DNA from 2 places in the Agrococcus sp. ARC_14 genome. Region 2 is predicted to be linked to the other one. Evidence: predicted binding sites of a transcription regulator. Region 2 holds the regulator's gene; the other holds the start of a gene.
The links. Region 2 encodes LexA, which represses DNA repair genes until DNA is damaged. Its sites were predicted from a motif close to TCGAACANNTGTTCGA; they were not measured.
Positions count from the first base shown of each region.

Region 1: MKD51_RS14090 (HNH endonuclease signature motif containing protein) is a predicted target of LexA. The motif match lies at 2,549-2,564, and genes of this name have one in related genera.

Region 1 is NZ_JAKUDO010000002.1:175,915-183,318, forward strand. It holds gene treZ (malto-oligosyltrehalose trehalohydrolase) at 1-943, shown strand, start outside; gene MKD51_RS14080 (DUF2568 domain-containing protein) at 990-1,376, opposite strand; gene MKD51_RS14085 (hypothetical protein) at 1,419-2,438, shown strand; gene MKD51_RS14090 (HNH endonuclease signature motif containing protein) at 2,615-4,315, shown strand; gene MKD51_RS14095 (helix-turn-helix domain-containing protein) at 4,460-5,488, opposite strand; gene MKD51_RS14100 (hypothetical protein) at 5,593-5,862, shown strand; gene MKD51_RS14105 (hypothetical protein) at 5,951-6,148, shown strand; gene MKD51_RS14110 (amidohydrolase family protein) at 6,210-7,404, shown strand, end outside.
Region 2 is NZ_JAKUDO010000001.1:2,377,182-2,384,585, forward strand. It holds gene hisH (imidazole glycerol phosphate synthase subunit HisH) at 1-347, opposite strand, end outside; gene hisB (imidazoleglycerol-phosphate dehydratase HisB) at 344-943, opposite strand; gene MKD51_RS11740 (histidinol-phosphate transaminase) at 953-2,032, opposite strand; gene MKD51_RS11745 (hypothetical protein) at 2,094-2,444, opposite strand; gene lexA (transcriptional repressor LexA) at 2,702-3,325, shown strand; gene hflX (GTPase HflX) at 3,421-4,950, opposite strand; gene MKD51_RS11760 (methyltransferase) at 4,978-5,583, shown strand; gene dapF (diaminopimelate epimerase) at 5,567-6,436, opposite strand; gene miaA (tRNA (adenosine(37)-N6)-dimethylallyltransferase MiaA) at 6,442-7,350, opposite strand; gene miaB (tRNA (N6-isopentenyl adenosine(37)-C2)-methylthiotransferase MiaB) at 7,347-7,404, opposite strand, start outside.

The DNA.
Region 1 (7,404 bases), on a different contig from region 2:
GCGCGAGGCGGGCGGCTGGGGCCTGGATGCGCAGTGGTCGGATGACTTCCACCATGCCCTGCACGTCGCGCTCACGGGCGAGACGCACGGCTACTACGCCGACTTCGAGCCGCTCGCGGCGCTCGCGAAGACGATCGAGCGCGGCTTCTTCCATGACGGCTCGTTCTCCACATTCCGCGATCGCGACCACGGGCATCCGATCGATGTGGAGCGCTCGCTCTCGTGGCGGCTGGTCGTGAGCGCGCAGAACCACGACCAGATCGGCAACCGCGCCCGCGGCGACCGCATCACGGAGGCGCTCGACGAGTCGCGCCTGCTGTGCGCGGCGCTGCTGCTCTATGCCGGCCCGTCGACACCGATGCTGTTCATGGGGGAGGAGTGGGCTGCCTCGAGCCCCTTCCAGTTCTTCACGTCCCACCCCGAGCCAGAGCTCGGGCGACTCACCGGCGAGGGCAGGCTTGCGGAGTTCGAGCGGATGGGGTGGGACGAGTCGGTCGTGCCCGATCCGCAGGATCCGGCCACGTTCGAGCGGTCGAAGCTGCGCTGGTCGGAGATCCGGCGCGAGCGGCACGAGCGGGTGCTGGCCGGGTATCGCGAGCTCGCCGGCCTGCGCCGCGAGCTGCCGGCGCTCACCGACCCGCACTGGAGCCGCAACCGGGTCGAGGCCTTCGGGGAGGCAGGCGTGCTGCGTCTGCAGCGCGGCGTGCGGCCGCCACCGCAGGCACCGCAGGTCGAGGAGCACGCCGGCGAAGCCGGCATGCGTCACGAGACCGAAGCCAGCCTGCGTCGCGACACCGCAGCCGTCGAGCTCGTCTTCAACTTCGGCGACAAGCCGCAGTCCGTGCCTGTCTCGTGCCGACGCATCCGCTTCCGGACGCATCCCGACGTGGCGATCTCCGGCGAGCTCTCGCTGCCGCCGGGCAGCGGCGCGCTGCTCGACTGAGCACCGCGACGCCAGCAGCCGTGCCGCGCGAGCTGCGCCCGGGCGCCTACCTGCCGCGTTCGCGCGGCTCGGCGAGCACGTCGAGCGTCTCCCGCACCGGCTTCGTCTCGCACACCAGCACCAAGATGGCCGTCACGACCGCGAGCGCGACCGCGGCAGCCACCTGATCGGTTGACGCGAGCGTCAGAGCGGCCCCACCGAGGATCAGCACCTTCGCGACCCACTTGACGGGCGTCGGCACCTTCGCCCTGCGGGAGGCGAGCTGCGACCAGGCGAGCACGACGAGCGCGAACGCCACGATGGTGCCGATGGCTCCCGCGGTGTCGCCCCACTGCGAGCCGATCGTCCAGCCCCACATCGCGAGGATGAGCCAGGCGATGAACTCGACGACGACGAGCGCCGCGAGGATGAAGAGCACCGCCGGTCCACGCACGTCGCCAGCCTCCCATGCCCGAATGAGCATTACCGTGGAACCGTGACCCAGACCGTCGGCGAGCTCGACTTCCCCATCCATGGCTTCCTCGAGACCCGGCGCGGGCCGATCGTCGAGATCGCCCTCTCCAACGCTCCCACGCGGATGGCGCGCACCTATCTGCTCGTGCCGGACGGCGCGGGCGAGATCCCGCCGGGCGTCTACAGCACGGCGGTCAAGCAGGTCGTCGACCTCGACGAGGAGCACGGCTGGGTGGTCGAGATCGATCTCGAGCCGGAGGCGAAGGCTGCCGAGGTGCGCGCCGACACGACGCTCGACGACGACTGGGAGTCCGACGAGCGCGATCTGCTGATCGCGTCGACCCCCGACCGCTTCCTGCAGGATTCGCCGGCCGAGCGCGAGGGCGACCAGCCCGTCAATCCCTTCGGGCTCTGGGCGATCGACGAGCAGGGGATCCCGCTGCGCGTCGAGGCCGAGCTCGACGAGGAGTCGGGCGGCCTGGTCGTCGAGGCGGCGACGCGCTTCGGCAAGGCGCTGCACCCGTGGTCCTACGGGGCGGTGCGCGCCGACTCGCTCGAGATCGAGCAGCATGCGCTCGACAGCGACGACGCGCTGCTCGACCTGCAGCTCTACACCTTCGACGGTGCCGAGGATCGCCCCTACCAGCGCTGGCACGTCGGCACGCGCCGTGCCGTCGAGGGCGTGGCGACCCATCCGCTGCCCGAGTTCGACCCGGGGGAGTGGATGCGCTGGCTCACGCCCGTGGAGGGCGGCGACCCGGTGGCGTTCGGCGGCTTCCTGGCGCCGGAGGGCAGCACGATCGCGCTGGAGCCCGTGATGCCGCAGGAGCCGGCATGGGCAGCCGGTCGCGTGCTGACGATCGCGCGGGAGCGGCCCGACCAGGCGTTCGAGGGGAGCCGCGAGGTGACGGTCTACGGCAAGCCGTTCAAGGAGCTGCGGTCGTCGGCGGCGAAGCTGCGGAAGCGCGCTGCGACGCCGATCGGCCGCTTCATGCTCGAGGCCGAGGGGTTCATGCCGGAGGGCTGGAGTCGACTGGGCTGATGACCCAGGGCGAGCGATGCGCCCGCGCGGGGCGCCCGTCGGATCGGCCTCACGAGTTCTCCACAGTCATCGCTGACTTGCCATCGCGTGTCAGTGCCCTTCGATAGTCTTCGAACAGACGTTCGATGCTGTGAGGGTTGCCGGCAGCCGGCGGGCGCAGGGTGAAGGAGTCGATGATGACGAGGGTCGAGCAGGCAGCGACCGCCGTCGCTGCCGTGCGCGCGATGTTCGCCGATGCCGCCTCGCTCGCCACCGTCGCCGACCACGAGATCGCGATGCTGCTGAGCCAGACAGCCGAGCTGGCGCGGCTCGTCCAGGCGCAGCAGGTGCGCCTCGCCGGCGTGGTCGATGCTCGCTCGGACGGCTCACCCGAGACCGACCTCTGCCGCAAGCTGGGCAAGCGCAGCGCGAAGGAGGCGGTCGCATCCGCGTTCGGCATCCGCGCCCGTGAGGCGAGCGAGCTGCTGTCGATGGCGCGGGCCACGACCGCTCGCATCTCCGTCTCCGGCGGCGACATCCCCAAGCGCTATCCCCTGGTCGCCGATGGACTCGATGCGGGCGAGCTCTCGCTCGCACAGGCGCGTGCGATCGTGACCACGCTGGAGACCGGCGCCGCGAACGCCGACCTCGAGCTGCTCGCCTGGGCCGAAGGCTGCCTGGTCGAGGCCGCGACCGACCCTGAGGGTCCGCTGGCGCCCGAGCTGCTTGTGGAGCAGGCCCGCGCCTACGTGGCCGTGCTCGACCCTGATGGCGTGCTGCCCGCGAGCGAGCGGCAGCGCGCGATGCGCAGCCTGCGGCACTGGCAGCAGCCCGACGGCATGTGGCGCACGCTCATGATCAGCCCGCCCGAGGAAGGCTCTGCCCTCAAGGCCCTGCTCGATGCGCACACCGCGCCGCGCGTGCAGGTGAGGTTCCGCGATGATCAACCCGCAGCGCCGACCGCCGGCAACCCGATGGTGCCGGTCGACGACCGTTCGCTCGAGCAGCAGCGGCACGACGTCATGATGGGCATCGTGCGGGCGCAGGCTGCGTCGGGCAAGGCTCCCCTCGCCGGCGGCGAGGTCCCCCGGCTCGTCTTCACCGTGCAGCAGGACGCCTACGAGGCGTACCGCCGCGGCCTCGACCATCCAGACCGCACGCTCACGATCGAGCACACCCGCAACCCGGTGCCGATCGAGACGATCGACCGGCTGCTGTGCGACGCGATCGTGCAGCGCGCGCTCGTCGACGCGGGCGGCGAGGTGCTGGAGCTCGGCCGCACCGAGCGCCTCTTCAGCCGCGCCCAGCGGCGCGCGCTGGCGGCCCAGTACGGCAGCTGCGCCGGGTGCGCTGCACCCGTCGCCTGGACCGAGGCCCACCACGTCTGGTGGTGGCAGCGCGGCGGCGACACCGACGTGCGGAACGGCATCCTGCTCTGCAGCCACTGTCACCACGAAGTCCATGCCGGCCGCCTCGTCGTCGTCGGCACCCCTGGCTGCTGGCGCGTCGTCCCGCAGCTTCGGCCTGCCGACGCACGCGCTCGCGCCGCTCGCAAGCGGCCGGCCGGCCGAGTGCCCGGCATCGGGCAGATCGCCCGCATCGCGCTCGAGCGGGGAGCTTCCGCAGCAGGCATGCGCGGCGCCATCGGCGTCGACGCCGACCTCGAGCCCATCCCGTGGGTCGACAGCCGCGACGACGTGCTCGCCGCCGGCGCGGCCGCGAACCTCGCCGTCAAGATCCCCGCGTCATCACGCCCGCCCTCCGTTCGGCGACCCGGGCTCATGACCCGGTCGCTCGAAGCACGACTCCACCGTCGGCTGCGTGCCAGCGTGCGGTCGGGCACTCAGGGGTTCGCCGTCGACCACCGGCCAGCTCCACGAATCGTCATGCGGGCCTGAACCTCCGACCGGTCCGCGCGCCGCGTCCCTCGGCTCAGCGCCCTCCGGCTGCTTGCTCGCCAGCGCCGTGCTTGCCCGCCCAGTGCGGGCTCTGGATGATGCCGAGCCACGATCGCCGTGAACACACCCCGACGCGCGCGTGCATCAGCTCGCCATGGCTCGGTCGATGGTCGGGGTCGTCGTGTCGCTCGCCCGGCCCGGAGCGCCGGGGCCGACCGGGCATGCGAAGCGGCGGCGGTAGGCCGACGGCGCGACGCCGAGCTGCCGGGTGAAGTGGTGCCGCAGCAGCGCTGCCGTCCCGAACCCAGCCTGTTGCGCCACCGCATCCAGCCCCAGATCGGTCGCCTCGAGCAGCTGCTGCGCGCGCTGCACGCGCTGCGAGGTCAGCCAAGCCGCGGGGGTGGCGCCGAGCTCCTCGCGGAAGCGGCGGGCGAAGGTGCGCTCCGAGAGGTTGGCTCGACGCGCCAGCGCGCCGACCGTGTGGTCGTCGTCGATGTGGGCGACCATCCAGTCGATGAGCGGCGCGAGTGTCTCGGCACGCTGCTCGGCCACCGGCCCGATGGCGAACTGGCGCTGACCACCGTCGCGCAGCGGCGGCACGACCATCGAGCGGGCGATCGTCGCCGCGACCTGCGCGCCCTGCAGCTCGCTCACGAGGTGCAACGAGGCGTCGATCGCCGCCGCCGTGCCTGCACTCGAGGTGATGGGGCCGTCGTCCACCCAGAGGGCGTCGCGCTCGACGATGAGTTCGGGGAACTCGGCCGCCAGCTCGTCGGCGTGCGCCCAGTGGGTCGCGACACGACGGCCTTCGAGCACGCCGGCGCGAGCCGCCACGAAGGCGCCGGTGCACATCGTGAGCACGCGGGCGCCGCGTGCCACGGCGCGCTGCAGCGCGAGCGCCACGGGCAGGCTGCATTCGACGTCGCTGCTGCACTGCTCGTACGGCGCGACGATGACGAGGTCTGCCTCGTCGGCGAAGGCGAGCCCCTCCTCGATCATCATCGGCAGGCTCAGCCCGCCGGAGATGCGCACGGGGCCGGGTGTCGGCGTGACGACGCGGAAGTCATTGCGCGGCACGCCGCGGTCCGTGCGATCGGTGCCGAAGACCTCGGCGGCGACGCCGAGCTCGAAGATGTTGACATCGTCATCCACGATGCAGGCGATCTTGAGCATGCTGGCCTCCTTGCGATGCTGCCCGACGGGCTTGGCAGGATCTTATCGAGCATTGACCATCCTGCCACTGGTGGCGGGAAGTTGGCAAGCGCACACTTTCTGCCATGGACATCACCTGGATCATCGTCATCGCCGCCGTCGGTCTCGTGGCCGTCGCAGGCACCGTCTTCACGCTGCTGCGAGAGCGCGCGCCGCGCGTGGCAGCCGACACCGAGCTGGTCGCCCGCATGCGCGATCAGGTCGCCGACCGAGAGGCACGCCTGCTCAGCGAGCAGGTCGCGGAGCGCGTCGCAGAAGAGCGTCACGCCCGCGGGCGCGCGCCGCAGCGCACCCACGCCGCAGGCACCGAGCGCCTCTGGGCGGGCGGGCTCTGAGCCGAGCGGCAGCGGGCCCGCCCCGTAGTCCACGGCGGGCTCGGGGCACGCTCGAACTCACCCCTGGCGCAGCACCCCGGAGGAGCGCATGATCATCACCATGGAGCCCAACTGGTTCAGCGTCGTCCCCATGGATCCCACCTGGATCGCCGTCCTGGGCGCGCTCGGCGCCCTCGGGCTGATCGCCACCGTCGTCATGCTCGTTCGGCAGTCGTCGCCGCGCACCCGCGTCGATCGCGACCGCGTGGCCCGCCGGCGCGAGACGGGCAGCCCGCTCGCACTCTGATCCACCTCGCGCGACGGCGTCGTCGCGCGACGCGCCGCCCGGCGGCAGGTAGCGTGCGAGCATGCGCCTCGCCAACGCCCGACTGCTCGTCGGCTCACCCTCCGACTCGCCCCTGGTCGACCTCGACATCGTCGACGGCGAGATCGAGCGTGTGAGCCCTGCCGGCTCCACGGCTTCGGCGGGGCAGCGGCACGACCTCGAGGGCGCGACGGTCGTCCCCGGCCTCTGGGACGAGCACACGCACCTGGGTCAGTGGGCTCGCCACCGCACGCGCCCGAGCGTGCTCGACGCCGAGAGCGCCGAGGACGTCGCCGCCAGCGCCGGAGCCGCAGCGGGCGCGCACACAGGCGCCGACCCGCTCGTGCTGGTCGGCATGCGCGACGCCCTGTGGCCCGCGCCGCCCACGCGCGAGCTGCTCGACGCCGCCACCGGCGCCACGCCGACGCTGATCGTCTCGAGCGACGTGCACTGCTCATGGCCGAACTCCGCGATGCTCGCGCGCCTCGGCCTGCGCCTCGACGGACCGCTGCTGCGCGAGGATGCAGCGTTCGACGCCCTGCAGGCAGTCGAGGGGATGCTCGACGCCGACACGCTCGACCGTCACGTCGTCGACGCGCTGGCGTCGGCCGCGGCGCGCGGCGTCGCAGGGGTGGTCGATCTCGAGTTCGACGATGCCGTCGGTGCCTGGCTGCGCCCTGGGCGCGCAACCCCCACCCGCGTGGAGGTCGGGATCTACCAGAAGGATCTCGAGCTCGCCGCGGATCGCGGCCTGCGCACGGGAGATCGCATCGCCGGCACCGCGCACGTCGGCAGGCTCAAGGTGATCACCGACGGCTCGCTCGGCACCCGCACGGCCTGGACGACCCATCCGTACGACGACGGAGCGGGCCGCGCCGGCGTGGGCGTGCGCAACGTCGATGACGCCGACCTCGACCGGCTGCTCGCCAGGGCGGGGCAGCTCGGGCTCGGTGCCGCCGTGCACGCGATCGGTGATGCCGCCGTCAGCGCGGCGATCGATGCGTTCGAGCGCGCCGCGCGAGGTGGCGCTGGCAAGGGTGGCCGCGAGCTGCCGGGCGCTCGCGCCATGGCCGGGGACCGCATCGAGCACGCGCAGCTCGTCGCGGCCGCCGACATCCCGCGCATGGCGCGGCTCGGCCTCGTCGCCTCGGTGCAGCCGGAGCACGCCCTCGACGACCGTGAGCTCACCGCCTCGCTCTGGAGCGATCGGGCCGGCGACGCCTTCCGCATCCGCTCGC
Region 2 (7,404 bases):
TGCAGCCGGCGGACGGTGCCCGGCCACTCGTCGAGCGCGTCGGTGTGGACGCCGCCCTCCTCCCCGGAGGAGAACAGCACCTGCATGCCGACGCAGATGCCCAGCACCGGCCGGCCGCCAGCGAGCCGGCGGCCGATGAGCTCGCCGCCGTGGATCGCCTGGATGCCCGCCATGCACGCGGCGATCGATCCGACACCCGGCACCACCAGGCCATCCGCCGCCATGACGGTGGCGCGATCGGCGGTGAGGATCACGTCTGCGCCCGCGGCCTCGATGGCCTTGGCGGCAGAGTGCACGTTGCCGAGGCCGTAGTCGAGCAGCGCGACTGTCGGACGCGGAGCCGTCACAGTGCTCCCTTGGTGGAGGGGACGCCCGTCACGCGAGGATCCTGCTCGACCGCGACGCGCAGCGCCCGGGCGAAGGCCTTGAACTCCGCCTCAGCGATGTGGTGCGGGTCGCGCCCGGAGAGCAGGTCGACGTGCGCGGTGATGCGCGCGTTGAGCGTGATCGCCTCGAAGACGTGGCGCACGAGCGAGCCGGTGAAGTGGCCGCCGATGCGGTGCAGCTCGAAGCCGGCCGGCTCGCCGGAGTGCACGAGGAACGGCCTGCCGGAGAGGTCGACGACGGCGCGCGCGAGCGCTTCGTCGAGCGGCACGGTCGCGTCGCCGTAGCGGCGCACGCCTGCCTTGTCGCCCAGCGCATCCTTGAGCGCGAGGCCCAGCGCGATCGCGGTGTCCTCGACCGTGTGGTGCGCGTCGATGTCGGTGTCGCCGCTCGCCTGCACGTCGAGATCGATGAGCGAGTGCTTCGAGAAGGCAGTCAGCATGTGGTCGAAGAAGGGCACCGTGGTCGAGATCGACGAGGTGCCGGTGCCGTCGAGGTCGAGCGAGAGTCGGATGCTCGACTCGCTCGTCGTGCGCTCGATCGTTGCGGTGCGTGCCATGGCTCGATCCTATTCTGCGGTGAGCGCGGCCAAGGCGGCCAGCAGCGCGGTCGTCTCCCCCGGCGTGCCGGCGGTGATGCGGAGCGTGCCCGGCAGCCCGACATCGCGCACCAGGATGCCGCGGTCGAGCAGTGCCTGGAAGGTCGCGCTCGGATCGGCGATGCCGCCCACGAGCACGAAGTTGGAGTCAGAGGGATAGGGCTGCATGCCCAGCTGCGCGAGCGCTTCGACGAGTCGATCGCGCTGCGCACGCAGCTCGTCGACGCGCGCCAGCATCTGGTCGCTGTGGCGCAGCGCCGCGACCGCCGCGGCCTGCGTGATGGCCGAGAGGTGGTACGGCAGGCGAACGAGCCGCAGCGCGTCGATCACCGCCGGGTCGGCCGCGAGGTAGCCGACCCGGATGCCTGCGAAGGCGAAGGCCTTGCTCATGGTGCGCGACACGAGCAGCCGCGGGAAGCGCTCGAGCAGCGTCAGCGCCGTCTGGCTGCGGTCATGCGCGAACTCGGCATAGGCCTCGTCGACGAGGACGATGCCCCGCGCGGCCTCGGCTGCGGCCTCGATGACGTCGAGGCCGATCGCCGTGCCCGTGGGGTTGTTCGGCGAGCACAGGAAGACGATGTCGGGATCGTGCTCGGCGATGGCCGCCCGCACCGCCTCGGGCGTGAGCGTGAAGTCGTCGGCGCGCGGCACCGGGATCCACTCCATGCCGACGCCCTGCGCGAGCAGCGGGTACATCGAGTAGGTCGGGGTGAACGAGAGCAGCGAGCGGCCGGGGCCGCCGAAGGCCTGCAGCACGTGCTGCAGCACTTCGTTGGAGCCGTTCCCCGCCCAGATCTGCGCGGGCTCGATCCCGTGACCCAGGTAGTCGGCGAACGAGCGGCGGAGCGTGTCGAACTCGCGGTCTGGATAGCGGTTGGCGTCGGGCAGCGCGCGGGCGATCTCCTGCACGATGTCGAGTGCGACGGCCTCGGGCACGCGGTACGCGTTCTCGTTGACGTTGAGGCGAACAGGGACCTCGAGCTGCGGCGCTCCGTAAGGCGTCAGGCCACGAAGGTCGTCGCGGATGGGCAGATCATCGAGGCTTGTCACCCGACCAGCCTAGGACGATGTCAGATGCCTCGCGCGGCGCAGCCTGCGGGCCGCAGCCGGATCAGCCGGCGTAGTGCGCCGGGATCGCGAGCTGCTCGCCGGGCTGGATGGAGCCGGCGATGCCGTTGAGCATCTCGATCTCGGCGATCACGTCTCGGGGGTCGGCATCGGGTGCGAGCGACTGCGCGATCTGCCAGAGCGACTGACCGGGCAGCACGGTGACGTACGAGAAGTCGGCAGTCTGCGTCGACGAGGAGGCGACAGCGCCGGCAAGGGCGTCGCCCAGCACACCAGCTCCGGCGAGCGCGGCGGCGGCGAGGACGGGGGTGGCGACGAGCAGGGCCAGGGCGCGGCGACCGCGCGAGGTCATCCGCAGGCGGACAGTCGGCGTGGCGGTGGCGATGGCAGTCATCGGTGCTCCTTCCAGTCTGGGATCCGCAGGCGGTGCTCGGCCGGGAGCACCGCCTGCGAATCTCTGTTTCGAACCTATCTTCGATTCCCTGGACGAGTCAAGCCCTGCCGCGGAGTTTCTCCACGACACGCTCGAACATCCGTTTGATTCGGGCGTCCTGTCGGATACGCTTTCGAACCAGGAGCAGTCAATCGCAGGCCACCCACACGCCCGTCCCGGGCGCCCGGCGGGCATCGCGGCGACAGAGCGGAGCGGGCATGACGAGGCAGCTGACCGAGAAGCAGCAGGCGATCCTGCAGGTCATCCAGAAGGCCGTGCGCCAGCGCGGGTACCCGCCGAGCTACCGAGAGATCGGCGACGCCGTCGGCCTCTCTTCGCTCTCGAGCGTCACCCACCAGCTGGGGCAGCTCGAGCTCGCCGGCATGATCCGGCGCGACCCCGCTCGGCCGCGCGCCATCGAGGTGCTCGTCCCCGACGAGTCGGTCGAGTCGCTCGCCACCATGGAGCAGGCCACGTTCGTGCCGATGGTCGGTCGCATCGCCGCAGGCATCCCGATCACCGCGGAGGAGCAGGTGGAGGACACCTACCCGCTGCCGAAGGCGCTCGTGGGCGGTGGCGACCTCTTCATACTCAAGGTCGTCGGCGAGTCCATGATCGACGCCGCGATCTGCGACGGCGACTGGGTCGTCGTGCGGCAGCAGCGCGACGCGACCAATGGCGACATCGTGGCCGCGATGCTCGACGGCGAGGCGACCGTGAAGGTCTTCAAGCAGCGCGACGGCCACACCTGGCTGCTGCCCCGCAACTCCGCCTTCGAGCCCATCCTCGGCGATGAGTCCGAGGTGCTGGGCAAGGTCGTCGCGGTGCTGCGCTCGGTGTAGCGTTCGGAGGACTCAATGCCGCAGAGCGGCGTTGAGTCCGGAGAGCGCTAGATCGAGTAGGCGGCCGCAAGGCCGCCGTACCGAGATCTCACTCGTCAGCGCGCGGGCTCGACGCGGAACTCGGCGAGCTGGCTCAGCACCGCCGCCGAGACCTTGGCGTCGATGCGCGTGCCGCCCTCCTCATAGACCTCGCGCAGCACGTCGAAGCGGTCGTGCAGCATCGCGATCACGTCACCGCGCTCGAAGGGCACCAGCAGCGACACCGGCACCTCCGGCCGCGGCAGCATCTCGGCGATGCGCGCGAGGATCTCGTCGACGCCGTCGCCGGTGCGTGCGGATGCGAAGATCGCGTCCGGCTGCAGCCCCCGCAGCACCAGCTGCTCGTCGGCGTCGATGAGATCGGCCTTGTTGAACACCACGATCTCGGGGATCGAGCGTGCGCCCGTCTCCCCCAGCACGTCGCGGACCGTGGCGATCTGCGACGCGGGGTCCGGGTGACTGCCGTCGACGACGTGCACGATGAGCTCCGACTCTGCGACCTCCTCGAGCGTCGAGCGGAACGCCTCCACCAGCTGATGCGGCAGGTTGCGCACGAAGCCGACGGTGTCGGCGATCGTGAACTCGCGGCCATCCGCCGTCTTGGCCTGGCGCACCGTGGCGTCAAGGGTGGCGAAGAGCGAGTTCTCGACGAGCACGCCCGCGCCCGTGATGCGGTTGAGCAGCGATGACTTGCCGGCGTTCGTGTACCCGGCGATCGCGACCCCCGGCACCTCGAAGCGGTCGCGGTTGGCGCGCTTCGCCTGTCGTGCGGGTGCGAAGCCCTTGATCTGCTTGCGCAGTCGCGCCATGCGGGTGTGGATGCGACGGCGGTCGAGCTCGATCTTCGTCTCACCGGGGCCGCGCGAACCCATGCCTGCGCCCTGGCCACCGACCTGGCCACCGGCCTGGCGCGACATCGAATCGCCCCAGCCACGCAGGCGCGGCAGCAGGTACTCGAGCTGCGCGAGCTCGACCTGTGCCTTGCCCTCGCGGCTCTTGGCATGCTGGCTGAAGATGTCGAGGATGACGGCGGTGCGGTCGATGACCTTCACCTTCACGCGGTCCTCGAGCGCTCGTCGCTGGCTGGGTGAGAGCTCGCTGTCGGCGACGACGGTGTCGGCCCCGAGCTCCTTGACCAGCGCGGCGAGCTCGTCGGCCTTGCCGCTGCCGACGTAGGTCGCGGGGTCGGGATTCGGCCTGCGCTGCAGCAGGCCGTCGAGCACCTGCGCGCCGGCCGTCTCGGCGAGGGCCGAGAGCTCGCGCAGCGAGTTCTCGGCGTCTCCGGCGGAGCCCGCGTAGACCCCGACGAGCACGACGTTCTCGAGGCGCACCTCGCGGTACTCGACCTCGGTGATGTCCTCGAGCTCGGTGCGCAGCCCATCGACCCGGCGGAGCGCCGCACGCTCGTCGCGGTCGAGCTGGTCGCCGTCGGTGTCGCTGAAGGCGTCATCTGCCTGCAGCGCCTGCGCGCGCGCCGAGAGCACCTCGCCGTCCCCCGGCTGCGCCCACGCAAGGATCCGCTCCGTCGCGCGCCCTCCGTCGGGGACGTGCTCTGCGCCGTCTGCCGCGTGCTGCGGTTCTGCCATGGTCTGTCCTTCGCTACTGTCGAGTCCGTGCCGGACCACTATTTCTCCCCAGATCCCGAGGCTCCCAGGTCGATCCGCACGATCCGGGTGCCGATCAACGGTGTCGAGCGCGAGATGGTCACGTCGACCGGGGTGTTCTCGGGCGACCGACTCGATGTCGGCACCGAGGTGCTGCTGGACGCCGTCCCCTCGCCTCCCGAGACCGGGGAGCTGCTCGATCTCGGCTGCGGCTGGGGGCCCATCGCCGCGACGCTCGCGACCCGCTCCCCCGACGCGCGTGTCTGGGCGGTCGATGTCAACACTCGCGCGCTCTCGCTCGTGGAGCGGAATGCCGAGCTGCTCAGTCTATCGAACATCACGCCCGCGACGCCAGAGCTGGTGCCGGAGGGGCTCCGATTCGCGACGATCTGGTCGAATCCTCCGATCCGCATCGGCAAGCCGCAGCTGCACGCGCTGCTCGAGACGTGGATCCCGCGGCTCGCACCCGGCGCCACGGCCTGGCTCGTGGTGCAGAAGCACCTCGGCGCCGACTCGCTGCTGCGCTGGCTGGTCGAGCGATTCGAGGGCTTCGACGTCGAGCGCGCCGACTCCAAGCGGACGTACCGGATCTTCGCTGTCACGGCGCCTGACTGACTCCTCCGCCGATCCCCTCGCCGCGGAACACCAGCGCTGCGGGCCCCGTCAGCCAGGCGTGGCCGCGCTCGTCGACCTCGACCTCGAGCCTGCCGCCGGGGACGTCGACGATCCACCGGTCTGCCGCATCCCCCGACCAGTGCCTGGTGGCCATGGCGGCTGCCACGGCGCCCGTGCCGCACGAGAGCGTCTCGCCGGAGCCCCGCTCGTGCACGCGCATGCGGATCGCGCCGACCCCGTCGGCGATCGCCCCCGGCACGACGAACTCGACGTTGGCACCGGACTCGGCAGCAGGGTCGAGCACCGGAGCCGCGTGCAGCTCGAGCGCCTCGAGCTCTTCCGTGCTCGCCAGCGCGACGACCACGTGCGGGTTGCCCGTGGAGACGTCGAGGCCCGGGCGATCGACTTCGAGCCCGTGCGCCGCGACGAGCCTGTCGCCGCCGAGCTCGAAGGGGCCGAGATCTGCCGAGAGCAGCTCGCCGCGACGGACCACGCGCTTGACGCCCGCGCGCGTCGCGATGTCGATGCCCTCGCCATCGGCGAGGGCCGCCAGCTGCGACTCGAGCAGGAAGCGCACGAACACGCGCACGCCGTTGCCGCACATCTCGCTCACCGAGCCGTCGGCGTTCCAATAGTCCATCGCCCAGGTGCCGGGCGATGCCTCGTCGAGCACCGCGTCGCCGGTGGATCCCGCCCGCACGGCGCGGATGACGCCGTCGCCGCCGATGCCGAAGCGGCGGTCGGCGAGCGCGCGGACACGCTCGGGCGTGAGCGGCGCAGCGCCATCGGGGTCGGCGATCAGCACGAAGTCGTTGCCGGTCCCGTGCCCCTTGGCGAACGCGCCGCTGCCCAGCTCTGTCATGCCTCCAGGCTACCGAGCGCCTGGTGTGCGAGGGCAGCCGCGTCCGCTGCGGGCGCAGCCGGGTAGCGCTGGAACCACGAGACCTGCCTGCGCGCGTAGCGGCGTGTGAGGGCCTGCGTGCACTCGATGGCGGCGGCCTCGTCGAGCGTGCCGTCGAGCTGGTCGAGCGCCTGCCGGTAGCCGATCGCCTGCTGCGCGGTGGTGCCGCGCTCGATGCCGGCCGCGCGCAGCGCACGTGCCTCCTCGACGAGGCCGAGCTGCCACATCCGCAGCACGCGGGCGTCGAGCCGGGGCACGAGCGCGGCTCGTTCGATGCGCACGTGCTGGATGATCGTGGGCCGAAGCAATGAATCCTCGGGCGGCAGGCCGACGCGGAAGGGCTCGCCGGTGAGCGTCACGGCCTCGAGCGCGCGCACGAGCCTGCGGCCGTTGTGCGGGCCGATCGCCTCGGACGCGGCCGCATCCACCGCGAGCAGCCGAGCGTGCATCGCCGCGGCCCCGTCGCGCTCGAGCTCGGCTTCCAGCCGCGCTCGCAGTGCCTCGTCGGTGGCGGGGAAGGCGAAGTCGTAGAGCACGCTGGACGCGTAGAGCCCGCTGCCCCCGACCAGGATCGGCACCGCGCCCCTGCCCTCGATGGCGCGCAGCGCTGCCAGCGCCGCGTCCCGATAGGCGGCGACGGCGGCGTCCTCCCGGGGCTCGAGCACGTCGAGCAGGTGGTGCGGGTGCCCGCGGCGCTCTGCGAGGCTCGCCTTCGCGGTGCCGATGTCCATGCCGCGGTAGAGCTGCATAGCGTCGCAGTTCACGATTTCGGCGGTGCTGCCGAGCCGCACGATCTCATCGGCGATGTCGAGCGAGAGCCCCGTCTTGCCAGTGCCGGTCGCGCCGACGACGGCGATCAGCGTCACGTGCCGAGCGCGACCGGCACCGTCGGGGCCGTCGCAGTGCGCAGCGTGGGCAGC